DNA from 3 places in the Paenibacillus sp. JNUCC31 genome. Region 1 is predicted to be linked to each of the others. Evidence: riboswitches for the same ligand, from Rfam matches in the RefSeq annotation. Region 1 holds a riboswitch; each other region holds the start of a gene.
The links. Region 1 has a riboswitch for cyclic di-AMP ahead of JNUCC31_RS15175 (C40 family peptidase). Riboswitches for the same ligand answer to the same signal wherever they lie in the genome.

Region 1 (4,239 bases):
TCCTGGACCGACTATTTTAATCAGTATGTGTACGGGGACGGCATGGCCGATTTTGCAGTGGAGAAGATTACCGTGAACCCTGTCTCGAAAGACGGCCAAACGTTGTATGAGTCTTCCGTTACGTTACAGAAAAAAGGCAGTGATTATACAAAAGTACCTGTTCGAATCGTGTTCGAGGATGGGAAGATCATAACCAAGGAATGGGATGGTAGCGACAAACGCATTACTTACAAACTAACCTATTCTTCTCCCGTGTCCTGGGCTATGACAGATCCGCTGTACACAATTGTACTGGAGAATCGGCATCTGAACAATTTTCTGAAAGCCGGACTGGATGAGCCAACCAAATCCCGCTGGAGCATGAGCGCAACCAAACTTATAGAGGCCATATTCGGAAGTCTGTCATGGTGAGGTGGATACAGTGAAAGCAAAAATACGTGAAGGCTGGTTTCTCGTCCGTCAGCATATGTTCATTGCAGCTCTCTTATTTATCTATCAATTAATATGGGGATACTTCCTCTATCAAATGGTACAGTCGGCTGTGGTGCCTTTGCTCCTGCGTTATCCGGAGCCTGATGCTGGAGAGTTAAGCACGATGTTATTCAAAATGGAGAGCCAGCTCAGCCTGTCAACGAGTCCGGAGGTTCATCGCTATCTTTGGATTCTGGGGGCCATGTTGCTGCTGAGAATGCTCATCAGCCCTCTCATTCAGGCAGGACTGCTCTATTCGCTCCAGCATTTTAATCATTCAGAAGAACGCGTTCCATTTATGCGCGGAATTAAACAACTTTGGAAACCGATGCTGTTGCTGTACACCATTCGCACAATATTACTGCTGCTGCCTGCCTACTGGCTCGTACCCAAACTGTACTCCATTTTTATGGACGGCTTTCATTCATTACATCTGCTCTTGCCGGGCATTCCCTACGTGGCTGGCTGGATTGTATACGGGTGGGTTATCCATTATGCCCTGCTCTATATGCAGTTTGGTATCTCAGCTCCTGACGAGGAAGGCGGAGTCCGTGGCACCTTACATGCTGTATGGATAGCACTACGTCATGTCATCGCTCTAAGCGGTATCGCTATTCTTCTGGGCGGACTCCATCTGCTGGTCTTTGGAGCCTTTACTTCTGCCTCATGGTTAGTAACCGGTTTAACTGGTCTTATACTACAACAGACGTATCCACTCGCCAGATGTCTGCTCAGTCTATGGAAAATATGTGCGCACTTCCGATTATGGCAGTCCAAGACGGTCAAAGGTTAGTATGAACGGTTAAAATGATTGACCTCTCTATGTAAAAGCTACGTTCGCCAAATGTTGCTACATAAGCAAACCTCGACCTTTCCCCGTCAAAGGTCGAGGTTTTTTTTGCTAAATTTATTGCTAAACGTTGCCAAACTGATATACCTCTGTTACAATAATCGCAGTGAGTTTTTAGTAACAACTTTGTAATCTTTACCTTCATATTTGTAACTACTTAAAATTTAATCGTCATTTCTTGATTTCACAGGTGCATAACTAGCATAGCCAAATTCCTAGCACCTGGGAAGCGGGGGAACCAGTTATGGGTGAATTGATCTTGCAACAGAGGGATCATAGGGGACCTTCAACCGAATCCTTAAGCTAACCTCGCAGGCATTGGAAGGGGTATATCTCTTGTTTAAAAAGAAATTAACCGCAGCTGTTCTCAGCATTACATTCGCATTATCGCTTGGAGCAGGCAGCGCATTCGCAGATTCAAAAATGGACCAAGTCATTGATTCAGCAATGGGAACAACATACAAAAGCGGAGGAACAACGCTTAACGGCTTTGATTGCTCCGGGTTCACAAGTTATGTATTCGACAAGCTGGGCATTGATCTGGCTCGCCAATCCAGTTCCCAATTCGACATGGGTGACTCGGTATCCCGTATGGAAATGAGACCAGGCGATCTGGTATTCTTCAATACAACGGGCAAAGGGGTTTCGCACGTAGGGATCTTCGTAGGAGATGGAAAGTTCGCACACTCCTCTTCTTCCAAAGGTGTAACAATCAGCGCTTTGAGCGAAAGCTACTGGGCCAATCGCTATGTTGGCGCTAAACGCATTATGAGCACGGACGCATATGAGACTTTGGCCATCGACTAGGGACAAGCTGAGCAACGTCATGCTGTAACCATAACACTACTGTAACGAAGCATATTAGAACCGTCTGGTACATTCTCCGCAGGAATGTATCCGGCGGTTTTTTTGTGCTTTGTTTCCTTCAAAAGTATTCGGGATAAACTATCCAACCTAACTTTACTATTTATAGGGCTATTTTGTATTGCTTCGTCCGTGCTCTTATAATGTTTTTACCCATCCCACTCTAATATAAACGAATTTACCAGAACTTTTGTTTCAATTTTTTTTAAAAAACGAGGACTTGCCAAATGAACGCCTCTTTTGTAGAGTGAAAACAAGCTTAGCTATGGAATGACATATCTATATGGACAAATTCAAAATCATTATCGCTTGTTCACAATGAGAGGAGCGTGCAGTTGTATGGATGAAGCCTCTGTGACGTTTCACGTTGTGCCCATGCAAGAAGAACATGCGGAGCAAATCTGTGATTGGCAGTATGACCCGCCTTATAATATTTATAGCTGGCTGCCCTGGGAGCAGATGAAAGCACTGGAAGTTGAATTTGGGGATGCCCAACTGCGGAAGGAACAGTATGCGGCGGTGCTGGGAGAGGATCAGCAGGTCTGCGGTTTCGCTCAGTACTTCCCACTTGAGGGTGTCACCCGCATCGGGCTTGGTATGCATCCCGGACGTTGTGGCCAGGGCCAGGGGACGGCTTTTGTATCGGCTATTGTACAGGAGGCGATTCGCCGAAATCCTCTGAACGAAATTGATTTGGAGGTGTTAACCTGGAATGATCGGGCTATTCGTGTCTATCAAAAGGCTGGATTTGTCACGCAGGATACATACGAGCGTCAGACACCAAGTGGTTTGAAACCTTTTTATTGCATGGTCTATGAAGGACCTCGGGGATAAATAAATCATAAAATGGCACTAAAAAGTCCCCTGTTATGTGATTAGTTCAAAAAATTACCACAAAATGCTATGATGTCACTACAGGTTCCGTTATAATGATATGGATAGTTTCAGGTTAGATGATCTTCATTCTGGAGGGGACATAAGGGATGCACAAATGGATCATGAGCGGGGTATTTTTTGCAGCGTGCGCTTTAGCTATTGTACTAATGTTTACGCTTCCAGGAAAAGAGGAAGTGGCAGAAGAAGCGAAACCAACCATGCCGGAAGTTACAATGGATGCAGGACAGGCTGAGACATTGGTCAAAGCAAACTGTATTACCTGCCACGGTGATCAGCTTCAAGGGGGCATGGGCCCTAGTCTGCAGAAGATTGGAAGCCAGGACGATGTGGAAAAGATTTATACCACCATTGTCAAAGGTAAAAGCGGCGGTATGCCTTCGTTCAAAGACAAGTTGAAGGATGAAGAAATCGCGAATGTTGCGATGTGGCTGGCTGAGAAGAAATAAGGCAAGAAGGTCAAGGCGAATCAATGAGGTCAGATTACAGGTGTGTTAAAGCGAGGGACTCCAACCGTCCCCCGCTCTACACGCATGCTCTAAGCCACCATGGCTCTGGACGCACCACGTAGTCGATTCTATTCCAGTGTTGCTGAGTTTATCCATTGTTCATACTGAGAAGAGGCTCTTATTCCCCCTGCCGGGAGAGGTAAGAGCCTCTTGGTCATATTCACGTGTAAACGCCATAGGGTGCTCCTCTGGTAAGAAACCTGTGCCATCGCTACCCCGGTTCGCATAAGCGATCCCGATACGGCCGTCTATAGCACGTCCTAAAGTGTCATACATTATGGCGTTTTGGCCTGCTGCTCAGCCAGGAAAACCTCCACTTCACGTGCGGACGGCATCCCGGACTGGGCGCCGAGCTTCGTCACGGACAACGCGGCCGCGCCCATGGCGAAGCCTACAGCCGCGTCGAGCGTCTCTCCGCGCGCGAGGGCTACCGCCAGCGCGCCGTTGAAGCAATCGCCTGCGCCGGTCGTATCGACGGCGCTTACGGCGTAGCCGGGCGCACGGCACGCGCCGGCGCGCCCTGCCTGTACGCGGCCGCCAGGTGCCGCCGCGTACACAGCCCCCTCGGGGCCGAGCGTCGTGACGACAGCGGCCCCGAGGGATGCGGCGAGCTCTGCGACCGCCGCATCCACGTCTTCCGGCCGGAGTTCA
Region 2 (4,239 bases), 3.2 Mb from region 1:
CGTATGTGCTCATCTTGCTCCACCTATCCTTTTCTATCTGAGATATGTATGGTGGAAGTATGGATCGAATTCCATCAATCAGCAATGAAACATCTCACACATCACGAATAATTGACTGCATTCCCGGGCATACCAAAGAGAACGCAATTTGGGAAAAGGAGGCACTAACATGCGTCTACGCCTCATTATGTTATCCATCATGGTCATTCTTCTGGGAGGGAGCTTTGCCCCTGCTCAATTAAGGGCTGCTTCAAGCCCACAAGATAAACCTGTTTCGAAGTCGGATTCATCCGAGGAAGAACAATTGACACTTGGACAGCTTAGGCAGAAATATGCCGATACATTCAAAACCAATGGTCCTTCAACAAAACAGGTGGCTTTGACTTTTGATGATGTGCCTGATCCTAGGTTCACCCCGCTGGTACTTGATATTTTGAAAAGATACAAGGTACGGGCTACTTTTTTCATTGTGGGAAGTCGCGCGGAGAAACATCCGGATTTGGTGAAACGCATGGTGAAAGAAGGACATATTGTGGGTAATCACAGCTACAATCACCCGGAATTCAGCAAGCTGTCCATGAATGCATTTCGCAAACAAATCTTACATACCGGAGATATTATTCGCAATTTAGCGGGTTACACTCCCAAGATGATCCGCCCTCCTTATGGTGACATTAACGAACAACAGCTGCAGTGGGCAGCCAATCAACGTTACAGCATTGTGAACTGGAACGTTGATTCCCTGGACTGGAAGGGCCTAAGCAAAGACAAAGTAAAGAAAAACATTCTGTCGGCCGTTAAACCCGGTTCCATTGTTTTGCAGCATGCAGGTGGCGGGGTGGGTTCGAATCTGAAAGGCACTATCGAGGCGCTGCCTGAAGTTATTGAGGAATTGCGCAATCGGGGGTACGAGCTGGTCACTTTGGACGAAATGCTGGGCTTGCCAAAAGGCAAGTAAGATCTGTTTGTAAGGAGTTCGTATAAAAACAAAAGGGTGTCCTTCAATCACATCATCGTGACAGAAGGACACCCTTTACTAATTAGTAAGTTCAACGTGCAGTTGCACTGGATATGTGCGGCCATTTTTTATTGTTATTTCAAAATGTAAAGTTCAACATCCTGAATACCGAATGTACTCACAGACTGTTGGCTTCCCGGAATAAAGATATCAATCCTATGACCTTTAATAGCACTCCCCACATCCCGGGCCGTAGCAACAAATGCCTGTTTCGGAAGTCCTGGATGTGAATGACCCGTTACAAGGACCTTCGTACCCAGTGGAATAATACTCGGGTCTACTGCGATTGTGCCCAATTCGAGCGGATTACCGAAGTAATCTACAGCACCCCATCCTCCATTTTCTGAAGGATCGGCAGAGTATGCGGTTGCTTTTACATCGACTGACTTGCTGTAGTCAAATGTTTTTCCCCAGGCTTGGACTACCTTGTTATCTGCGTTGACATCAAGGCTGGCTGTAGTTATTGTTTTTGCGTTTGTAGCCGCTGCTGCAGATACTGTGTTTGTTTTGCCTGGAATCGTAATTTTCAAACCGCCGTAGATGTTGTAAGCGGAAATGTCACTGTTAGCTTTAATGAGTGTGTTTAACCCAACTCCATATTGCTTGGATAAGGTGAAGAAGGTATCCCCCTCTTTGGCCACATGAACTGAATCAGCGTGAGCCGGAACCGCCTGAATTAGCATTGCTGCTGTCAGCAAAGCTGTTGCTGTTTTGGCTATACGTTTCTTGTTAATCATGGTCTTCCTCCCTCATTGTGCCTGCGAAGTTAGTTGTCGGATTCGGATGGAGGAGACCACCCTATAGGTCCTAATTACATCAAAAGCTATATGTACGCCCTAATTCACCCCAAGCAGCGTGCCATCTTTCTTCCCCTGCACATTCTGCATCATTACATCCCCCACACTTCCTGTCCGGAAGTTTCGGCAGGAACAAATATATCACAATTTTGTAACCATGAGTCGTAGTAAATGTTACCAAATGGAGAAACAGTTCATCACAAATGCTGAAAATATGCGAATCCTTCAACATACAGTCTGACTGAAGTTGTCCCTTTGATGACAGAAACGTTACTTTTTATGTAAATCCATTCTTATGTTCACATGACAAAACAGCCTTAACGACTGTGTGTCGACAAGGCTGTTTTGTCATGTTTGAATTAAATTAGAGCACTTTGGCAAGGAAGTCCCGTGTACGAGCATGCTTGGGTTCACCAAACACTTCAGCAGGGGTTCCTTCTTCTACAATGACCCCGCCATCCATAAACAGAATACGATCTCCTACTTCGCGAGCAAAGCCCATCTCATGCGTTACAATAACCATTGTCATACCACCTTCAGCAAGACGCTTCATGACATCCAGCACCTCACCGACCATTTCAGGATCAAGTGCAGAAGTTGGCTCGTCAAACAGCATGACATGCGGCTGCATTGCAAGAGCTCTTGCAATAGCGATCCGTTGTTTCTGACCACCGGAAAGCTGATTCGGATAAGCGTCTTTTTTGTCGGACAGGCCGACCGTCTTGAGCAACTCTGCCGAGATTTGTTCAGCTTCCTTAACGGATTGCTTTTTCACTTTAATGGGAGCGATTGTAATGTTCTGCTGCACCGTTTTGTGCGGAAACAGGTTGAAGTGCTGGAACACCATGCCCATTTTTTCACGAGTCGCGTTGATGTTGTGTTTGGGGTCTGTGATTGACACACCTTCAAAATTAATTTCGCCGGAAGTCGGCTGCTCCAGCAGGTTCAGGCAGCGTAAAAATGTACTTTTCCCCGATCCGGACGGACCGATGACCACGACAACCTCACCTTTGCCGATTGTTACGTTAATGCCCTTGAGCACATCGTTATTTCCATATGATTTGTATAATTGTCTAACGTCTATCACTTGCACTCAACTTCCTTTCCAATCGACCCAGCAGCTTGGACAAAATGAACGTCAGCACAAAGTATATGGCTGCTGCAATCAGGAATGGGTTCATTCCTTGGTACGTAATATTTTTGACTACACTTGCCTGGTACATAATGTCGACCATACCAATAACCGAAATAATGGAGGACTCTTTAATAATGGTCACAAACTCATTACCGATCGCCGGTAGTACTGCTTTGAAAGCCTGTGGGAGCACGATGTAACGCATTGCAGCAGTTCTCCCCATTCCGAGCGAACGAGCCGCTTCCAGTTGACCACGATCTACCCCCTGGATACCTGCACGGAAAATCTCCGCAAGATAAGCTCCACTATTAATGGAAAGTGTAATGATACCTGCCTGAAGTGGCGTGAAATTAATACCCAGAGTCAGTGCAAGACCATAATAGATAATCATCAGTTGAACCAGCATTGGCGTACCGCGAATGACCTCAACGTAAGCTGTACCGATCCAGCGCAAAATCGCAACGTCATGCAAACGGAACAGACAGATGATCAAACCGATAATAACCCCGAATATCACACCGAGTGCAGACAGTAGAAGGGTGTAGCCCACACCTGTCGCATAAAAGCTTTTGTACTGCCAGAACACTTCAAAAATGTTCTGATTTTTGTCCAGCTTGTCTGCATTCAACTGACTCGCTTCTTTAACCATTTGCTCAATTTTATTTTCGCTTTTCAGACGTTCGAGCGTCCCGTTCACAGCGTTCAGCAATTCCGTATTTCCCTTGCGAATCCCGATCGCCGCTTCTACCTGCTCTTCATCCGGAATAGCAGGAGCTAGTCCGATAATATCATCCAAATAACCAGCAGCTACCGTATCTTCGACGATCGCCGCATTCACACGATTGGTCTGCAATTGCAGCACGATATCGGATATTTTATCGAGTGCCGTCAGTTTTGCGCCTGGGATTCCCTGACCAATCGTTTCTTGAATGGAGCCTTTTTGGACTCCAATTTTTTCATTTTCCAGTTCAGCCATCGTAGGATATTTGTCTTTATCCTTATTACGTATCATGATAACTTGTTTTGATTTATAATAGGTATCGGAAAAGTCAATACTTTTCTTGCGCTCATCTGTCGGTGTCATTCCCGAGATGACCATATCCACACGACCACTCTGCAATGCAGGCAGCAGTCCGTCAAAACCCATATCCTCGATCACAAGTTCTGCGCCAAGATCGGCCGCAATTTCTTTGGCAATGGAAATATCAAAGCCCACAATTTGGTCTTTACCATCAATGACTTTATGGAATTCATATGGCGCAAAATCGGCACTTGTACCGAGCACCAGC
Region 3 (4,239 bases), 1.6 Mb from region 1:
ACCATCGCCCTCTGCTTCGGTATTGACCTGTTTCTCGCTAAACCGGATATGGGCGGCGTCATGCATGGTTTTGTACCCAGTGCCGAGATTTTGCAAAATCCAGCCATGCTCTACATCGCTATCGGAATTATCGGTGCAACTGTCATGCCCCATAACCTGTATCTGCATTCTTCCATCGTGCAGACCCGTCAGATTGAACAGACACCCCAGGGTAAAAAAGAAGCGATTCGGTACTCCACCATGGATTCAACCATCGCTTTAACGCTGGCCCTGTTCATCAATGCAGCCATCCTGATTGTATCAGCTGCCGTGTTCCATAGTGCAGGCATGACCCAGGTTGCGGAAATTACAGATGCCTACCATCTGTTGACACCTCTGCTGGGTACCACCATTGCAAGCATCCTGTTCGGTGTAGCGCTGCTGGCTTCAGGCCAGAACTCAACACTCACCGGAACGCTGTCCGGGCAGATTGTAATGGAAGGATTCCTGAACATTCGTATTCCGGCCTGGCTTCGTCGTCTGGTCACACGCCTAATCGCCATCATCCCGGCTGTAATCGTTACAGCCATTGCCGGAGAGCACGGAACAGAGGAACTGCTCATTCTGAGTCAGGTTGTACTGTCGCTGCAGCTGCCCTTTGCCGTCATCCCGCTGGTGATGTTTACGAGTGACAAAAAAAGCATGGGGGCATTTGCCAATAAGTTATGGCTCAAAATCATCTCCTGGATCATTGCCGGAGTTATCGTTATCCTGAATGTGTATCTGATCATCCAGACCATTCTGTTATTCTAGGTAAGCGGCAACTAGCAATATTTTTCATAACTCAAAAAGGCTGATCCTCTCAAGTAACATATCTCTTGAGTCGATCAGCCTTTTGTATGGTGTTGGTGCAACTTGATCCTAATCCTAATCCATATCTATATCCATATCGATTAGATCTCATATAACGCTATAGGTTAATTGTCTGATTTCTGAGTTACCAACAACGGAAGTAGTTCCTCCAGTGATTCAATCGTCCAGTCGGGACGATCTTCGTCTGCAAGCTCTGGCTGAAATCTGCCATAACCCTGTAGAATTCGGATCGTATGCATGCCCAGCTTCTTGGCCGGAATAATATCATTATCAATCCGATCTCCAATCATAACCGCCTCTTTGGGTTTGCACCCTGCCTGTTTCAGCGCCACAGCATACAGTTCAGGATCAGGCTTGGACACTCCTTCTTCAGCCGAACAGGCCAGCACATCCACATACTTGCGCAAACCATAGCTATCCAGCCGACTCTCTGTTCCCGGGCTTTGATTAGCAATAATGCCAATCTTATAGTGTTGCGACAACGTCTGGAGAACAGAACTGGCTGACGCGAAGGGGCGCTCAAGCTCTTTGCGGAACTTCAGCTTCTCCTGGATCTGTTCGCGGTGCCCCTCATCACTGATTAGGGTTCGAATAGCCAATTTCATCGGCCATTGCTCATAATTTCGATAAGAGGCGGCAAATAGCTCCCGCACCGTCTGCATCTCCACCTGATAACCAAGCGCACAAGCCTCACGCACGAACTGACCGATAATATCATCCACCGGCTCCCATTCGTCCACGAGCGTATCCCCCACATCAAAGAACAACCATTTTATCCCACGTACTTCCGGCACGCCTATTCCTCCTCGTTAGCCACAGGAAATTCTTATCCCCATTTCCCAAACCATAAAAAAGAAGACCCACCATCATGCATGAGTCTCCTCAAGATTCCGTTTATTTATGATTTCAATTATAACAGGCAGCTGACACCGGATCAATCACAGGTATGGAACAGGAACAACAACTAAACACTACCCATTAAGCAGGAACCCCACTTCCCCATTTAAAGAGTACACAATCCGGTCAGCTCCCATCCCCCGATAGATCCCTTTCGGATGGCTCTGTTCTGTAATGACACACAAGGACTTGGATGTCCATGAGCGGCAGATTTGCAAATATCGACAGGTCAGGTTTAGGCTATTTTCAAAAATAAAAACATTGCCGACACTGCCTTGCGGCAAAAACCATTTCTGAGCTGCAGCCGTGTTCATGCGAATGACATGCTCCACACCGATTCTCCGGAGCCTGCGCTCTTCACCTGCACTGTTGGTCAGAACGGCAAACGGCATTTTTTTGTACATCAGCAATTTGATAAATTTACGTCCTGCTTCATTTGGAGCAGTCACTAAGATCATCTCTTTATCCATCATTCGTTCCTCCCTTGGCGTGAAAAGACAACAAAAAAGAAGCGTGGGGGACCAAGGCCTCCCGGACGCTTCTTCATTAATCCACAGCAAAAAGACACTATGAACCAGCGTACGGCTTGTTGCCTCTCCCTTTAACGCTTACGAGGTTAGCTGACGGATTCGGACGCGAGAGTCGCCCTATTTCCGGCTGTCACCGGAAAATTCACCCCATGGATGCCTACTGTCCTGGACAGTTCATCCTGTTGGTTCCCCCGTTTCCCACCCATGAATGAATGGAAACTCAGCGATTAAAACATCGTTCCTTTGTGAACATAATCAGAGCGATATTATCGTTTGTTTCGTTTTTCATGTAAAATTTAATTTAATTGGAATTACGATATGAATCATACACCCATGCCCTACCGGTGTAAAGTCTGTGCAGATCACCGAATCGGTGGATTTTTGCCATTTCACTTCAATAATAACGCTTACAACATATCCATTCTCTACCCATCTCGTCAAAGCTCTCTAATTCTCCCTTTAGCGAAATTCACATAGCTAATCATTCACTGTTCATACACGAAAGGCTTACATTGTGCTAAAATAAATTTAAATTTTGCAATATTTAATTGTCATCAATATAATAGGAGATAAGAAGAATATGAAATGGAGGCGATTCTCATATCAGTCTACGACTACAAAGTAAACACCCTTCGCGGTCAGGAAGTTGAAATGTCCAACTATCGTGACAAAGTACTGCTTATCGTGAACACAGCAAGTCAATGCGGTCTCACGCCCCAATTTAAAGGGCTGCAAGAACTTCAGGACAAATTCAAAGATTCCCCATTTGAAGTTCTCGGATTTCCAAGCAACCAGTTTGCACAGGAAAAAGGCTCTTCGGATGATATTGCCGAGTTCTGTCAGATGAACTATGGTGTCAGCTTCCCGATGTTTGAGAAAATCGATGTGAACGGTTCAAGCGCTCATCCTCTATTTCAGCATCTTACCAAAGAAGCACCGGGCGTACTTGGCTCCAAATCCATCAAATGGAACTTTACCAAATTTCTTGTGGATCAGAATGGACGTGTTCTGAAACGGTATGCCCCCAAAACAACACCTGATAAAATTGAAGCAGACATCAAAGAATTGCTTAAATAAGTTAAGGCCATCCGGACCCTGCAGACAGAATGAACCTGCAAACGGGGTAAACGGATGACCTTTTTTGTCTGAACCATTTATACTGTAAAAAGCCAAAAAAAGAAGCTCCCCGTATGGGAAGCTTCTTCTTCATCGTTCTTATGATGCGGTCGAGAGGACTCGAACCTCCACGGGCATACGCCCACTACCCCCTCAAGATAGCGTGTCTGCCATTCCACCACGACCGCATGTCGTAAATAATCGGCAACAGAATTGATTATACCCGGTTCATGTTTAAATGTAAAGCATTTTTAATATTATCCTTTCAACTGCGATTTTCCTTCCATAAATCGTATTATCTCGTCATTTTCTCCTATGAACCGCATATGATTAAATTTGATCTCGTTTAATATTCGATTCGGCTGATCCCCCCTACTTTTATAAGAGACAGACAACTCATTCACTTTTCCAAATATAACATTCATAGTTATATAAATTAACATTATAAGATTCCCAAATTTAAAAACCAAGAAACCATTGACAAAAAGCGGATATTTATGTGAATATATATATTATATAATTCGGATTTACACACATAAAGCGAACTAAAAAGGAGTTTAATGTTATTTAACATAACATTAAACGAACGTAGGAGGCGAAAGACTGTGAACCGTGGGAATAAGCTGCTCGATTACGTCAAACTGCTTGATTCCTCTATCCAGGTAGGAGGGTTCACCCATTCCTTCGGCATGGATACCCATATCACTGAAGGGACCATTCGTAGTGCCGAAGATCTTGAATCATTCATGCGCTGTCAATTGCACCCCAGCATCGTCCGTCTGGAAGGCATGGCGATTAAAGGTATCTACACTGCCACAGATCATAATGACGCGTGGCGTACAGC

Region 2: it holds a riboswitch for cyclic di-AMP, as region 1 does, so the genes downstream of both, JNUCC31_RS01275 (3D domain-containing protein) here and JNUCC31_RS15175 (C40 family peptidase) in region 1, are expected to answer to the same signal.
Region 3: it holds a riboswitch for cyclic di-AMP, as region 1 does, so the genes downstream of both, JNUCC31_RS22330 (HAD family hydrolase) here and JNUCC31_RS15175 (C40 family peptidase) in region 1, are expected to answer to the same signal.

Annotation. Positions count from the first base shown of each region.
Region 1 covers NZ_CP062165.1:3,514,964-3,519,202, reverse strand. Annotated here, with positions in the region: gene JNUCC31_RS15185 (M1 family metallopeptidase) at 1-411, shown strand, start outside; gene JNUCC31_RS15180 (hypothetical protein) at 422-1,264, shown strand; cyclic di-AMP (ydaO/yuaA leader) riboswitch at 1,517-1,654, shown strand; gene JNUCC31_RS15175 (C40 family peptidase) at 1,658-2,128, shown strand; gene JNUCC31_RS15170 (GNAT family N-acetyltransferase) at 2,525-3,019, shown strand; gene JNUCC31_RS15165 (c-type cytochrome) at 3,169-3,528, shown strand; gene rbsK (ribokinase) at 3,864-4,239, opposite strand, start outside.
Region 2 covers NZ_CP062165.1:321,573-325,811, forward strand. Annotated here, with positions in the region: gene lpdD (prenylated flavin chaperone LpdD) at 1-13, opposite strand, end outside; gene JNUCC31_RS01270 (polysaccharide deacetylase family protein) at 170-958, shown strand; gene JNUCC31_RS01275 (3D domain-containing protein) at 1,093-1,755, opposite strand; cyclic di-AMP (ydaO/yuaA leader) riboswitch at 1,758-1,954, opposite strand; gene JNUCC31_RS01280 (amino acid ABC transporter ATP-binding protein) at 2,180-2,902, opposite strand; gene JNUCC31_RS01285 (ABC transporter substrate-binding protein/permease) at 2,889-4,239, opposite strand, start outside.
Region 3 covers NZ_CP062165.1:5,154,696-5,158,934, reverse strand. Annotated here, with positions in the region: gene JNUCC31_RS22340 (Nramp family divalent metal transporter) at 1-792, shown strand, start outside; gene JNUCC31_RS22335 (HAD family hydrolase) at 957-1,646, opposite strand; gene JNUCC31_RS22330 (HAD family hydrolase) at 1,824-2,222, opposite strand; cyclic di-AMP (ydaO/yuaA leader) riboswitch at 2,340-2,515, opposite strand; gene JNUCC31_RS22325 (glutathione peroxidase) at 2,880-3,356, shown strand; tRNA gene JNUCC31_RS22320 (tRNA-Leu) at 3,501-3,583, opposite strand; gene JNUCC31_RS22315 (urease accessory protein UreF) at 4,001-4,239, shown strand, end outside.